One region of the Nocardioides sp. NBC_00850 genome, then DNA from elsewhere that is predicted to be linked to it. Evidence: riboswitches for the same ligand, from Rfam matches in the RefSeq annotation. Region 1 holds a riboswitch; each other region holds the start of a gene.

Evidence for each region. A riboswitch is a leader RNA that binds a small molecule or an ion and turns the genes downstream of it on or off. The one in region 1 is predicted to bind cobalamin.
Region 2: linked by a shared signal. The riboswitch ahead of OH802_RS25595 (hypothetical protein) and the one ahead of OH802_RS12425 (nitrite reductase) in region 1 are both predicted to bind cobalamin.
Region 3: linked by a shared signal. The riboswitch ahead of OH802_RS13690 (ABC transporter substrate-binding protein) and the one ahead of OH802_RS12425 (nitrite reductase) in region 1 are both predicted to bind cobalamin.

Annotation. Positions count from the first base shown of each region.
Region 1 covers NZ_CP108845.1:2,529,762-2,534,715, forward strand. Annotated here, with positions in the region: gene OH802_RS12405 (enolase C-terminal domain-like protein) at 1-48, shown strand, start outside; gene OH802_RS12410 (sulfite exporter TauE/SafE family protein) at 77-871, shown strand; gene OH802_RS12415 (ion transporter) at 933-1,799, shown strand; gene OH802_RS12420 (zinc-binding dehydrogenase) at 1,796-2,833, opposite strand; cobalamin riboswitch at 2,878-3,083, shown strand; partial or broken gene OH802_RS12425 (nitrite reductase) at 3,139-3,279, shown strand; gene OH802_RS12430 (precorrin-8X methylmutase) at 3,973-4,626, shown strand; gene cobJ (precorrin-3B C(17)-methyltransferase) at 4,623-4,954, shown strand, end outside.
Region 2 covers NZ_CP108845.1:5,284,959-5,289,912, forward strand. Annotated here, with positions in the region: gene OH802_RS25585 (CbiQ family ECF transporter T component) at 1-715, opposite strand, end outside; gene OH802_RS25590 (hypothetical protein) at 712-1,338, opposite strand; gene OH802_RS25595 (hypothetical protein) at 1,332-2,405, opposite strand; cobalamin riboswitch at 2,471-2,603, opposite strand; gene OH802_RS25600 (hypothetical protein) at 2,669-3,304, shown strand; gene OH802_RS25605 (NYN domain-containing protein) at 3,315-4,073, opposite strand; gene gatB (Asp-tRNA(Asn)/Glu-tRNA(Gln) amidotransferase subunit GatB) at 4,205-4,954, opposite strand, start outside.
Region 3 covers NZ_CP108845.1:2,793,580-2,798,533, reverse strand. Annotated here, with positions in the region: gene OH802_RS13700 (sugar ABC transporter ATP-binding protein) at 1-1,112, opposite strand, end outside; gene OH802_RS13695 (NAD(P)H-dependent oxidoreductase) at 1,291-1,989, shown strand; cobalamin riboswitch at 2,018-2,205, shown strand; gene OH802_RS13690 (ABC transporter substrate-binding protein) at 2,259-3,299, shown strand; gene OH802_RS13685 (FecCD family ABC transporter permease) at 3,299-4,312, shown strand; gene OH802_RS13680 (ABC transporter ATP-binding protein) at 4,309-4,954, shown strand, end outside.

The DNA of each region.
Region 1 (4,954 bases):
GTGCCGGGGTGGACCTTCGACCCCAAGCGCCCGTGCCTGGTCCGGTGAGCACGGAGGCTGCGCGAGTGTCGGCCCGGTGAGCGCCGAGCTCGCCTGGCTCCTGCTCGCCGGTGTCGGTGCGGGACTGACCGGCTCGGTGGCCGGTCTGGCCTCGCTGGTCAGCTACCCCTCCCTGCTGGCCGCGGGGCTGCCGCCGGTCGTCGCCAACGTCACCAACACGGTGGCCATGTTCGGTGTCACCGGCGGCACGGTCGCCGGCTCGCGGCGCGAGCTGCGCGGCCAAGGCAGAAGGATCGCCTGGCTGGCCCTGGCCTCATTCCTCGGCGGCGCGGTCGGCGCGGCCCTGCTGCTCACCACGCCTGCCGAGGCGTTCGAGACCGTGGTGCCCTGGCTCGTGGGCGGCGGGGCGGTGCTCCTGCTGCTCCGCGACCGGATCCGGTCCTGGGCAGCCGCCCGCGCCGCCGCGCGGCCGCCACGGCAGGCCTCGCCAGCAGATGCCGAGGAGCGACGGACCTTGGCCCGCGGGTTCGGCTGGGGCGTCATCGTGTTCGTGCTCGGCATCTACGGCGGCTACTTCGGCGCCGGCGTCGGGATCATCGCGCTGGCCGTCCTGGTGCTCGAGCGCACCGAGGCCCTGGCGATCACCAACGCGGTCAAGAACGTCGCCACCGGCGTCGCCAACGGCACCGCGGCGATCGCGTACGTCTTCTTCGCCCCCGTGGACTGGCCCGCCGCGATCGCCCTCGGAGCGGGAGCCGTGATCGGCGGCTTCCTGGGGCCCGCGATCGTCCGGGTCGCCCCCGAGCGCCCGCTGCGCTGGCTGGTCGGTCTGGCCGGCCTCGGGCTCGCGCTGCACCTGGCGACAACCTGAGACCTGACTCGGCCCGATAGGCTCCGGCCGCTGTCACGGGTCACAGGAGGACGAAGCGAACATGGGTTCGGAAGACATCTCGGTGCGCGGCCGGATCCGCGCGCTGGTCGACAACGACACCTTCCAGAAGATCATCATCGGGGTGATCATCCTCAACGCGGTGGTCCTCGGTGTGGAGACGATGGTCCCCGAACACCTCGCCCATGAGCTGGCGCTGCTCGACAGCATGCTCCTCGGGGTCTTCGTCGTCGAGCTGGTGCTGCGGCTGGTGGCGTACGGCCCGCAGTTCTTCCGCGACCCGTGGAACATCTTCGACACCGTGATCGTCGGGATCGCGCTGGTGCCGGCGACCGGACCGATGTCGGTGCTGCGGGCACTGCGGATCCTGCGCGTGCTGCGCCTGGTCAACTCGGTCCCGTCCATGCGTCGCGTCGTCGACGGCCTGATCGCGGCGATGCCGGGGATGGGCTCGGTCGCGGCGCTGCTGGTGCTGATGATGTACGTCGCGGTGGTCATCTCGACCAACCTCTACGGCTCGATCGCGCCGGAGTACTTCGGCGACCTCGGCACCAGCGCGTTCACGCTGTTCCAGACCATGACCGGGGAGGCCTGGCCCGACATCGCCCGCGAAGTGATGGCCGAGGACCCCTCCGCCTGGATCTTCTTCGTCGTCTTCATCCTGGTGATGACCTTCGCCGTCCTCAACCTCTTCCTCGCCGTGGTCGTCTCCGGCATGGAGAGCGTCGAGACCCTCGCCGAGCACGAGGAGGAGTCTGACGCCGAGATGATGGCCATCCTCACCTCGTTGCGGGAGGACCTCACCGCCGTACGCGAGGAGTTGGCCGCCACCCGGGCGGGCCTGCAGGCGGCAGGGAGCCTCGGAGACGACGCGGTGCCGATGTCGAGAATCGCCCGCTCAGACCACTAGCGTCGCGGGTCGACCAGCGTCATCCCAGCCGGGGAGGCCATGTCGAAGGTGGGCAGCACCGAGCCGACCTCCTCCAACGAGATGACGCGCTCGACCAGATCTTGAGGCCGCAGGGCGCCGGACTCGATGAACGCCATCATCTGCGGGTAGTCGGCGGCCGCCATGCCGTGGCTGCCGAGGAGGTCGAGCTCCCACCCGATGGCGCGGGCCATCGGGACGCGGGGATGACCGGCTACCGGGGGCAGCAGACCGATCTGTACGTGGCGACCCCTGCGCCGGAGCGAGAAGATCGCGTCCGCGCAGGTCTGCTCGCTGCCGACGGCGTCGAGGGCGACGTGGCTGCCGCCACCGGTCAGTTCGTGGACCTGTGCGGCGATGTCGGAGCCGTCGGCGACCAGGACGTGGTCGGCTCCGAGCCCGGTCGCGACCTCGAGCGCGCCGGCGTTGCGGTCGACGGCGATCACCGAGGCGCCCAGGGCCTTGGCGATCATCACCGCGCTCAGCCCGACGCCTCCGGCGCCGACGACGGTGACCCACTCGCCATCACGAACGCCCGCCCGGCCGGTCAGCGCGCGGTAGGAGGTCGCGAACCGGCAGCCGAGGCTTGCCGCGGCCTCGTACGAGACCGTGTCGGGGATCGCGACCAGGTTGGTGTCGGCGGCATGGAGTGCGGCGTACTCGGCGAACGAGCCCCAGTGGGTGAACCCAGGCTGCTCCTGGGCGGGGCAGACCTGGGCGTTGCCGGAGCGGCACCACTCGCACGCACCGCAGCCCTCGACGAACGGCACGGTGACCCGGTCGCCCACCTTCCAGCCGCGCACCCCGTGGCCGACGGCGTGGACGACACCGGCCAGCTCGTGGCCCGGGACGTGGGGGAGCTCGATGTCGTCGTGGCCGACCCACGCGTGCCAGTCGCTCCGGCAGATCCCGGTCGCAAGGACGCGTACGACCACGCCGCCGTCGGGAGCGGTCGGTTCGGGCACCTCCTGGACCTCGAGGGGGCCACCGATCTCGTCCATCACCAAGGCACGCACGCGCCGATCGTAGCCAGGCTGGCTGACCGTTCGCCGTCGATGCCAGGTAGTCTCGCCCTGCCAGTCGTACTCCATGCCTGATGGGGTCAGGGAACCCGGTGAAAGTCCGGGACTGACGCGCAGCGGTGAGGATGACGGGCGGGGCACGCACTCCTTCCGGGGAGGGCAGTCACTGGAGCCTGGCTCCGGGAAGGCGCTCCGCTCCGATCGATTCCGAGTCCGAAGACCTGCTGGCTCTGGCGGCGCCCGCCGCCAGGTCACCACGTGCCCCGCGCAAGGGCACATGACGCAGAGCAGGTGTCCTGATGTCGCGAGTCCGAACCGACCGGTGCCCCGGAGTCGGTCGTCCGTGGGCGGCCGAGGACGGCCTGCTGGTGCGGCTGCGCCTGATCGGCGGGTCCGTCTCGTCCGCCGCGCTGCTCTCGCTGATCTCCGTGGCGGAGACCTATGGCGACGGGCGGATCTATCTCACCGGTCGAGCCAACCTGCAGGTGCGCGGCCTGCCGAGTGTCGACGGCGGCCTTCCGGCCGAGGTGCTGACCGCGCTGGAGGCGACCGGTCTGGTGCCGGCGCAGACCCACGAGCTCGTACGCAACGTGATGGTCTCCCCGCAGACCGGGCTCGCCGGGGGCCGGGCCGACCTGCGCGGCGTCGCGGCGTCGCTGGACCGGCTGCTGTGCGGCTCGCCGCGGCTGGCCGCGCTGCCGGGGCGGTTCCTCTTCGTGCTCGACGACGGTCGCGGCGACCTGGTCTCGAGGGAGTGCGACCTCGGGCTGGTGGCGCTCTCCGCCGCCGAGGGTCAGCTCCGGGTCGGTGACTCCTGGGGGCCCGTCGTGCCGCTCACCGAGGCCGCGTCCCGGCTGGTCGCGCTCGCCTCGCGCTTCCTGGACGTACGCGGCGAGGGGCCGTCCGCGCCCTGGCACGTCGCCGAGCTCGACGCCCCGCTGGTCGAGCCGGTCGCTGCTGACGCTCGGGTGCCTGCCGAGGCCGAGGAGCTCGGCTACGGGCAGGTGCCCGGTGGCGAGCACGTCGCCGCGGTGGACGGAGCCCTAGACCGGGCCGCCGTCTCGGCGCTTGCGGAGCGGGCACCGGCGGTCGTGGTGACACCGTGGCGCGGCGTACTCGTGCCCTCGCCGCAAGTGCGCCCTGCCCGGCGCTACGACTACATCGACCAGGGGCCGGCGATCTACGTCGACTCCTTCGCCACCATCCGGCGCGAGGCCGACCTCTCCGCGGTGCCGGCCGACGCCGAGCGGCTCGCGGTGCGGATGATCCATGGCAGCGGGCAGGTCGATCTCGCCTCCGACCTGGTCATCCACCCCGGACTGGTGAAGGCCGCGCGGGGCGCGCTGGAGGCCGGGGCGCCGATCCTGTGCGACGCGACGATGGTCGCCACCGGGGTCACCCGCAGCCGGCTGCCGCGCGACAACGAGGTGCTCTGCATGCTCGGTGACGACCGGGTCCCGGCGCTCGCGCGCGAGTGGGTAACGACCCGCACCGCCGCGGCGCTGTCCCTGTGGGAGCCCTATCTCGAGGGCGCGGTGGTCGCCATCGGCAATGCCCCGACGGCGCTCTTCCACCTGCTCGAGATGATCCTCGACGGCGGTCCGCGACCGGCTGCGATCGTCGGCTGCCCGGTCGGCTTCATCGGCGCGGCCGAGTCCAAGGAGGCGCTCGCCTCGTTCGCCGCCGACCACGGGATCGACATCCCCTACGTCACCGTCCGGGGGCGCCGCGGCGGCTCCGCGATGACCTCCTCCGCCCTCAACGCACTCGCCCAGGAGCAGGAATGAGCACCCCCGGACGGTTCACCGTCGTCGGCATCGGTCCGGGCGATCCCGAGCTGATCACCCTCAAGGCCGCCCGGCTGATCGGCGCGGCCCCCGTGATCGCCTACCACGCCGGGGTGCGCAAGCAGTCGCACGCTCGCCGGATCGCGTCGTCCCTGATCCCCGTGGATGCGGTGGAGGAGGAACTGCGCTACCCGGTCACCACCGGGACCACCTCGCACCCGGGCGGCTATGTCGGTGCGATGGCCGAGTTCTACGAGTCCTGCGCGGTCCGGCTCTCCGCTCACCTCGACGCCGGTCGCGACGTGGTTCTGCTCGCCGAGGGCGACCC
Region 2 (4,954 bases), 2.8 Mb from region 1:
TCCGCCTGGTGGCGACCGGGACGCCGGCCGTACGTCCGTAGCCGCGCGTGTCCATGCCCGCCGCCAGCGCCATCGACCGCTCCAGGGCGTCCTCGAGCACCGGCACGAGGAAGCGGCGCAGCCGCTTGACCTTTCCGGTCGCACCGGCACGCAGCCGCTGCGCGGCGCGCACCCGCTGCACCGACTCGGCGAGCTGCGGCAGCACCGTCACGGCGACCACGACAGCGGTGCCGATCTCGTAGAGCGCCGGCGGCAGCGAGCGCAGCAGCCGCTTCGGGTTCGCGAGCGCGTTGGCCGCGCCGACGCAGATCACGATGGTGCCCAGCCGCATCCCGTCGTAGAGGCCGGCCAGCAGGGCCTCTCGGGTGAGCGGCCCGAGCAGCCGGATCCCCAGTACCCACTCCGGGAGCGGGATCTCGGGCAGGTCGAGGATCACGTGACCCGGAACGGCACCCAGGAGCACCCGGAAGAGCACCCGGGTCACGACGATGAACACCGCGAGGCCGACGTAGAGCCGGAACGCCTTCGCCCACGGTTGGTCGCCACGACGCGCGGCGACCACGACCGACACCACCCCCACCACGAGCAGGAGCAGCAACGGGTTGGTGGTGAAGGAGGCGTACGCAGCCATGCCGATCGCCCACACCCACCAGGCGACGGGGTGCAGATCACGGGGCAGGTGCGCGACCGCGGCCGTACGCAACAGCGTGCTCATCGCCGGCGCCACCACACGGCACCGGCCACGGTGAACAGTGCGAGGATCCCCGCGGGCGCGACCCAGGTGGGCAGATGCTCGGTCTCGGAGGTCGAATCCGTCGACTCCTCCGGAAATAACTCCGGCGACGGGCTTGAGGGCGCCCCCACAGCATCCCCAAGCTCCGTCGCCGGAGCGGTAACGACATCGTCGTCTATCCACGTGAACGCAACACCCTGCCCGGAGGTCACGCTGATTTCGGTAACATTTCTGGAGGCATAGCTCCAGGCCCCCGAATCGTCGGTGATCCAGAGCGACCAGTACGCGTCGGCAGGCGGCATCTGGGCGCAACCGGCTGCTTTCGGCCGCTCATCGACGCGACATACGACGCTGGGCATCGAGGTCACATAGGTGAGCGGATGTCCCGCCTTCTCGAAGAGGTCGGCGCCGGTGTCACCCTCCTCGGGCTGGACACAGGTGACCTCAGGGCCGCCACCCAACGCGTTGGGCTCGACGACGACGGTGACGCCGTCACACGCCTCGGCGGACGAGGCCGCAGACCAAGCGGAGACGGGGGTGAAGACAGGTGCGGTGGCCCCGGCGAGGATCGCCAGGGCCACCAACGAGGACCGCAGGATCAGCACGAGCTCTTCGCGGTCGCATCCTTGGGCAGGAAGACCAGCGACGGCAGCGCCTGGGCGGCGGCGAGGCGGTACATCCCCTCGGACTCCTTGGTCAGGCCCTTGGTGTTGCCCTCGGTCAGCGCGGCGTCGTCATAGGCCACCGCGCCGGCGTCGTCGCCACAGGTCACGACGTGGTCGGCGACCCAGCTCGCCGCCTTCTCGGCGGCGTCGGTCTCACCGGCGCGTCCGAACGCCCACCCGGCCAGGCCGGTGGTGTTGGAGTTGGCGATGTTGCCGGTGGCCGCCTTGAACGACCCGTCCTCCGCCTGGGTCTCCTTCAGCCAGCTCACGCCGGCCTCGACGGCCTTCTCCGCCTCCGGGGACGCGACCCCGGACAGGGCGATCAGCGCGAACGCGGTGGCGTCGGCGTCCGGGACTGCCTTCGGGTCGGCGTCGCAGGTCTGATCAGCAGCGGCGGGGTCGGCCGTGAAGGTGACCCGGAACCACCCCTCCTCGCACTGCTGCCCGGCCAGGAACTCCGTCGCGGCCGCGGCCTCCTCGCTCTCGGCGTTGTTCAGCGCCCACACGGCGTACGACTGTCCGATGGTGTTGGAGTAGTCAGCCGCCTTCTTGTCCTTGGGGTCGAGCTCGTCGGCGATCCGGCCGTTCTCGGCGACCGTGCCCTCGAGCTGCTCGAGCAGACCGGGGTCGGAGGCGTCGACGTTCTGCTGGAGGACGAGCGCCTTCGCGGTCGCTCCGGCCGAGGTGATCGTGCCGAACCCGGGCGAGGTGTAGGCCTTCTTGTTCTCCATCACCGCCGCGGCGATCGTGGAGATCTCCTCGTCGTAGCCACCGACCTCTGCCAGCGCGATCCCGATGTCGGCGCTGAGCCCGAAGTCGTCGGTGCCGTACTGCGCGTTGCGGGCCACGCCCTCCGGCGCCTGGGCCACGAGCCAGTCGGCCACCGCGGTGGACACCTTGGCGTCGTAGGTGGGCTTCTCCCCCTCCTCGACGGCTTTCTCGCCACAGCCGGCGAGCGAGGTGAGGGCGAGGGCGGCGGCGATGCCGCCGAGGACGGTCTTCTTCATGGTTCCTTCCGCGCTGTTCGTCGGGAAGGCCCAGGGCCGACCCGCTGCTTTCCACGACAGCGTCAGGTCAGTACGCGCCCGTCGGCAGGTGCTCCGGCTCGCTCAGGACTCTCGGTCCTGGGCCTACGGTTGCGGGTCAGCGCCGGGATCCGACCGGCTTCCCCCACCACGGCGTGTGTTGATTGAGGCTCTGCTATGCGGGGCAATCCTATGCCGGGCAGGCCCTGCTTGCGGGATCGCCGCCGAGCAGTCACTCTGTCCCCATGCGCCACAGGATTCTCGGCCTTGTCGCAACCTCGATCTCGGCCACCTTTCTCGCCCTCTCCCCGACCACGACGGCGGGTGCGGAGGAGGCACGGACATCGGTCACGTACGCCGATCTGGTCGCCATGTTCGGCGAGAAGGTCGGTGACCGGAGCACCGTCGAGACCGGGCTGCCGAGCCTCAACCGCGCCATGGCCGATGCCGGGATCACCACGGCCTACCGGCAGGCGGCGTACCTGACCACGCTCGCCAACGAGAGCTCCTTCCACCACGACGCCAAGGGTCGCGACAAGCGGAAGTTCACCGGTCGCGGCTACATCCAGCTGACCGGCGAGGCCAACTACACCGACGCCGGCGCCTACTTCGACATCGACCTGCGCCGCCGCCCCGAGCTCGCCCGGTCGCTGGACTACAGCGCGCCGATCTCGCGGTGGTACTGGACCGTCGCCCGCGACATCAACCCGCTAGCCGACGCCCTCGACATGGGCGGGGTCAACGCGGCGATCGGCTACCCCCGCAACAAAGAGGAGGACACCGAGCGCTGTCGCGACTTCAAGGCCGCGCTGAAGCACCTCCACGGGTCGGTGCCCAAGGGCGTTCGATGCTCTCGCCCGGCGTCCACGGAGACCCGGTAGAGGACGTACGTCACTTCTTGTTGCGTTTGTCGCTGACCGCGATCGCCGAGGTGCCCTCGTCCTTGAGCTCGAAGAGGTCGATCGCCTTGATGAGCTTGGTCCAGGTGGCGTACCCGTAGTTGCGCGGGTCCTCGGAGGACTGGTTGCGGATGCGGGAGACCACGGTGCCGACCAGTGCCCAGCCGTCGTCGTCGGCGGCCGCGGCGATGGAGTTGCGCAGCAGCTGGATCAGCCGGGCGTTGCGCTTCAGCGCCTGCCCGTTGGTCGCCGCGGACGACTGCTTGCGGGTGCGCGTGGTCCCGGGCTCGGTGTCGGCCTCGGTCTCCTCCTCGGAGCCACCGAGCTTCTCCACCACGGTGAACCGGGTGCAGGCGCTCTTGAACGGCGCCGGCGTCTTCTCCCGGCCGTAGCCGTAGACCGCCCGGCCCTTCTCCCGCAGGTAGTGCACCAGCGGCGTGAAGTCGGAGTCGGAGGAGACCAGTGCGAACGCGTCGGGGATCGCCGCATGTAGCAGCTCGACGGCGTCGATCGCGAGCGCCATGTCGGAGGCGTTCTTGTGCGCGGTCAGGTCGAACTGCTGCATCGGCCTGATCGCGGCGTCATGCAGCTCCTCGATCCAGCCCTTGAGCTCGGACTTGGTCCAGTTGCCGTAGGCCCGCCGGATCGTCACCTCGCCGTATTCGGCCAGGTCGTTCAAGATCTCGTCGATCTTCGAGGCAGGCGCGTTGTCGGCGTCGATGAGCAGTGCGATGCGGAAGGGCTCGGTCACGCCGGACAGTCTGCCAGTGCACCCCATCGCCGAGTCGGCTCATTCTGACCAAAACCAACGCCGAGTCGGCGCGTCATGACGCGCCGACTCGGCGGAGTTTGTTGTCAGGACGAGCCGACTCGGCGTGGGTCTTAGGCGAGCTTCTCCAGGATCAGCTCGCGGACACGCTTGGCGTCGGCCTTGCCGCCGGTCGCCTTCATGACCGCGCCGATGAGCGCACCGGCCGCGGCCTGGTTGCCGCCGCGGATCTTGTCGGCGACCGCGGGCTGGGCGTCGATGGCTTCGTCGACGGCTGCGCCGAGCGCGCCGTCGTCGGAGACCACGGCGAGCCCGCGGGCGTCGATGATCTCCGAAACCGTGCCCTCACCTGCGAGAAGACCCTCGAAGACCTGGCGGGCCAGCTTGTCGGTCAGCGTCTTGGCGTCGACCAGCTTCTGCACCTCGGCGACCTGCACCGGGGTGACACCGAGCTCGGCGAGCTCGACGCCACGGTCGTTGGCGCTGCGGGAGAGCTCGGCCATCCACCACTTACGGGCGGCCTGTGCGGAGGCTCCTTCGGCGACCGTCGCCTCGATCAGCGACAGCGCACCGGCGGCCCAGACGTCGCGCATCTCCAGGTCGGAGTAGCCCCACTCGACCTGCAGGCGGGCCCGCTTGTCAGCGGTGCGCTCCGGCAGGCTCGCCCGCAGCTCCTCGACCCACTCTCGCGACGGCGCGACCGGGACGAGGTCGGGCTCGGGGAAGTAGCGGTAGTCGTCGGCGTCCGACTTCGCCCGGCCCGCCGAGGTGGTGCCGGTGTCCTCGTGGAAGTGGCGGGTCTCCTGGAAGATCGCCTCCCCCGCGTCGAGGATCCCGGCGTGGCGCGACATCTCGAAACGTAC
Region 3 (4,954 bases), 260 kb from region 1:
GTGCTGATCAGCCCGGTGCGGGCGAGCCGGCCGCTCGTCGGGAGAGTGATGTTGCGCGAGATCGGTGCGTCCAGGACGAGACCGTGCTGGCGGCGGTCCTCGGGGACGAACGCCAGCCCCATCTCGATCGCTCGTCTCGGGTCACCCGGCGGGACCGGCCGGCCCTCGAGGGTGACCTCGCCGCTCTCGTAGGGGTCGACGCCGAAGATCGCCTGCGCGACCTCGCTGCGCCCGGCTCCGACGAGGCCGGCCAGGCCGACGATCTCGCCCTCGCGGACGGTGAGGCTGATGTCCTGGAACAGGCCGGTGCGGGTGAGGCCCTTGACCTCGAGCAGGGGCTTGCCGACGGTGGCCTCGAGCTTCGGGTAGAGGTCGGAGACCTCGCGCCCGACGAGCCGCTGGACGATCTCGTCCTCGGTGACCGCCGAGATGGGGTCGGTGGAGATGTAGGCGCCGTCGCGCATCACCGTGATCGTGTCGCAGAGCGCGAACACCTCATCGAAGCGGTGCGAGATGAAGACGACGGCGCAGCCCTGGTCGCGCAGCGTGCGTGCCACACTCATCAGCCGCTCGACCTCGTTGCCCGACAGGGCGGCGGTCGGCTCGTCCATGATCAGGACCTTGGCGTCGAGCGAGAGCGCCTTGGCGATCTCGATCAGCTGCTGGTCGGCGATCGAGAGACCCTCGGTCGGACGGTCGGGCTCGATCGGGACACCCAGCCTGGCGAAGAGCTCGACGACCTCGGTGCGCATCGCGGCGCGGTCGATCTTGCCCCAGCGGTTGGTCGGCTGGCGTCCCATGAAGATGTTCTCGGTGACCGAGAGGTCGGGGAAGAGGGTCGGCTCCTGGTAGATGACCGCGACCCCGGCCTGCTTGGCGTCGGCGGTGTTGCGGAAGTCGACCTGTTCCCCGGAGAGCAGGTAGTCGCCGGCGTCGCGGCGGTAGAGCCCGGCGACGATCTTGACCAGGGTCGACTTCCCGGCACCGTTCTCCCCCACGAGCGCGTGGATGGATCCGGCCTCGACCCGGAGGCTTCCGGACCGGAGGGCGCGTACGGGGCCGAACGACTTGGCCACGTCCCGCAGCTCCAGTGCGGCGGGTGTGTCCGGCATGGGCAGCTCCTCGAATTGAAAGGTTTCAAGCCTGGTTTACGCTAGTGATGGCAATCACATACGTCAACACTCTGAGGCCGCTAATTTGAGCGAGATCCGGACTTTGTCATCAGACCGCGTCGGCGCCCGCCCACATCCAGCCGGGAATCCCGCCGCGTCAGACGGCGTTCAAAGCTCCATGCACGCACTCTGGGTATGGGCACATCCGCACGCGTCATCACTCAACGGACGGCTGCGCGAGGTCGGCATGAAGGCGCTCGGCGCGGCCGGCTGGAGCGTCGACGAGATCGACCTCTATCGAGAAGGTTTCAATCCACTTCTGGTGGAGCGGGGCGAGGCCGACGTACGCCGCCACCAGGACCGGCTGCGGGAGGCCGATCTGCTCGTCGTGCAGTTTCCGCTGTGGTGGTATTCGGTGCCGGCCATCCTCAAGGGCTGGATCGACCGGGTCTTCGAGTCGGGGTTCGCCTTCGACGTACCGGATCCGGAGACCGGCAAGCCGCTCAAGTACGGCAAGGGCGGACTGGTCGGCAAGCGCGCGCTGACGATCGTCACCGCCGGTGACCGGTCCGCGACCCTGGGTCCGCGCGGGATCAGCGGCGACATCGAGGACGTCCTGTGGCCGTTGCTGCACGGCACGTTCTGGTACACCGGGATGGACCCGCTGCGCCCGCACCTGATCACCGACACCGACACCATCGACGCCCAGGTGATGGCCCGGATCGAGTCCGACCTGAGCGTACGTCTCGAGGGCGTGATGACGGAGCCGCGGATCGACTACCGGCCGATGGCCGAGGAGCACTACGACCACACGATCAGGCTCCACGACTCGGTCGCGCCCGGGAAGGACGGGCTGAGCGCCCATCGCGAGGGCTGAGGTCGTGCCCCCTAGGGGCGGAGCCGCCTGCTACGGTCTTGGAGCCAGCCGCTCGGGACGTAGTCCCGGCACGGGAACCCGGTGAGAGTCCGGGACTGACGCGCAGCGGTGTGGGTGACGGACGGGACACTGTGCCACTGGGCCCTCGGGCCTGGGAAGGCGTCTCGCGCCGGTCGATCCCGAGTCCGAAGACCTGCTGGCCCTGCAGCAGACCGCTGCCGGTCAGGACGGGCGACGCGCACCAGCCCGCGACCCGCTCGAGGACCGACGTGCACCCCTCCCGCACCATCCGAACGTTCACCGCGAGCACCGTCCTGGTGCTCTGCTCCGCGCTGGCCGGCTGCGCCGCCGACCAGTCCTCCGGCGCACAGCAGGCGGCCGCGGACACCGCAGGCTTCCCGCTCACCCTGACCAACTGCGGGCGCGAGATCACCCTCGAGGCACCGCCCGAGCGCGTCGTCTCGCTCAACCAGGGCTCCACCGAGATCCTGCTCTCGCTCGGTCTCGCCGACCGGATGGCCGGCACCGCGACCTGGACCGACCCGGTGCTCGGCTCGCTGGCCGCGGACAACGAGCAGGTGCCCCGGCTGGCCGAGAACGCGCCCTCCTACGAGCGCGTCCTGGAGGCCGAGCCGGACTTCGTCACGGCCTCCTTCATCAGCACCCTGGGTGAGGGCGGGGTGACCACACCCGAGGACCTGGGGAAGCTCGGCGTGGGCTCGTATCTCTCCCCCGCCGAGTGCCTCAAAGACAACGAGGGCGATGACGACGGCACCCGCCACGACCCCCTCGAGATCGACACGATCTTCCAGGAGATCACCGATCTGGCGCGGATCTTCGGCGTCCCCGAGCGGGGCGAGGAGCTCGTCGCCGACCTGACGAAGCGGCTGGCGACCGCCCGGACCGAGGCACCGGCGGGCGAGGTGAGCGCGATGTACTGGTTCGCCAACTCCGAGTCGCCCTATCTGGCCGGCTGCTGCGGCGGCCCGGGGATCATCGGCCGCACCCTCGGCGTCGAGAACGTCTTCGACGACACCACCGATGAGTGGCCGCAGATCAACTGGGAGACCGTCGCCGAGCGCGACCCCGATGTCATCGTCGTCGGTGACCTGACCCGCAAGAGCCAGACCGCCGAGACCGCCCGCGCCAAGATCGACTATCTGAAGAGCAACCCGGTCACCGCGCGGATGGAGGCGGTCCGGAACGATCGCTTCGTGACGCTCTCCGGAGCCGAGCTCAATCCCTCGATCCGCACCGTCTACGCGGTCGAGAACGTCGCGGACCAGCTGGCCGATCTAGACCTCCGCTGATGCCCGTACGCCTCCCCCGCGCCGGCGTCCTGCTGGTGGCGCCGCTGGTGGTGCTGGCCTCGGTCGCCGGCGCCATCACCGTCGGGCCCTCCGACCTGAGCGTCGCCGACGTCTACGGCGTCGTGGCCGACCGGGCCGGGCTCGGGCTCTCCGACCTGACCCTGCTCCAGCAGAGCATCGTGTGGGACCTGCGGCTGCCGCGTACGTTGCTGGCGGGGATCTGCGGGGCCGGACTGGCGATCTGCGGAGTGATCCTGCAGTCGCTGCTGCGCAACCCGCTCGCCGACCCGTTCGTGCTCGGCATCTCCTCGGGAGCCTCCACCGGGGCGGTCGCGGTCGTCGTGCTGGGCATCGGGTCGGGCGCGATCGGTCTCTCCACCGGGGCGTTCGCGGGCGCGCTCGTCTCGTTCGCGCTCGTGCTGCTGCTGGCCTCGCTCGCCGGCGGCACCACCGACCGGCTCGTGCTGGCTGGCATCGCCGCCACCCAGCTCTTCTCGGCACTCACGTCCTTCATCGTGTTCACCTCGGCCGACGCCGAACAGACGCGTGGGGTGCTCTTCTGGCTGCTCGGGTCGCTCTCCTCGGCGAGCTGGACCGACGTACTCGTCTGTGGGGTGATCGTGCTCGGCGGGCTGCTCTGCTGTGTCGCGGGCGCCGGGTGGCTGGACGCGTTCGCGTTCGGCAACGATGCGGCGGCCTCGCTCGGCGTCGACGTCACGCGCATCCGGGCCGCGCTCCTCGTGCTCACGGCGCTGATGACGGCCGTCATCGTCTCCACGTCCGGGGCGATCGGCTTCGTCGGGCTGGTCCTGCCCCACCTCGCCCGCGCGCTGGTCGGGGTCGGGCACCGGCTGCTGCTCCCGGCCACCGCGCTGCTCGGCGCGATCTTCCTGATCTGGGTCGACACCGCGGCCCGGACGGTGATCGATCCCGAGGAGCTGCCGGTCGGGGTGGCGACCGCGCTGGTCGGGGTGCCGGCCTTCGCGCTGGTGCTGCTGAGGGCGCGCCGATGACCGCGCTGGAGGCTGGCCGGGTCCACTGGGCTCCCCGTGGCCGGCTCGTCGTCGACGAGGTGTCCCTGCAGGTCGAGGACGGCACCACCGTCGGACTGCTGGGTCCCAACGGGTCCGGGAAGTCCTCGCTGATCCGGATCCTGGCCGGGCTCCGGCCGCCGGACTCCGGTGACGTCCTGCTCGACGGCAGCCCGCTCGCCGGCATGTCCCGGCGCCGGCTGGCCCGCCGGCTCGCGGTCGTCGAGCAGGAGCCGGCGACCAGCCAGGATCTCCGCGTACGCGACGTCGTCGCGCTCGGCCGGATCCCCCACCGCCCGTCCTGGGCCCCCGACGGCGCCCACGACCGCGCCGTCGTCGAGGAGGCCGCCACCCACGCCGGCATCGCCGACCGCCTCGACCAGCGCTTCTCGACCCTGTCGGGCGGTGAGCGGCAACGTACGCAGATCGCTCGCGCCCTCGCCCAGGAGCCGGAGATCCTGCTCCTGGACGAGCCGACGAACCACCTCGACGTACGCCACCAGCTCGCCCTACTCTCACTGGTCCGCCGGATGCCCACGACCTGCCTCGTCGCCCTGCACGATCTGAACCTCGCCGCCGCCTACTGCGACCAGGTCTTCGTGCTGTCCGAGGGCCGCGTCGTGG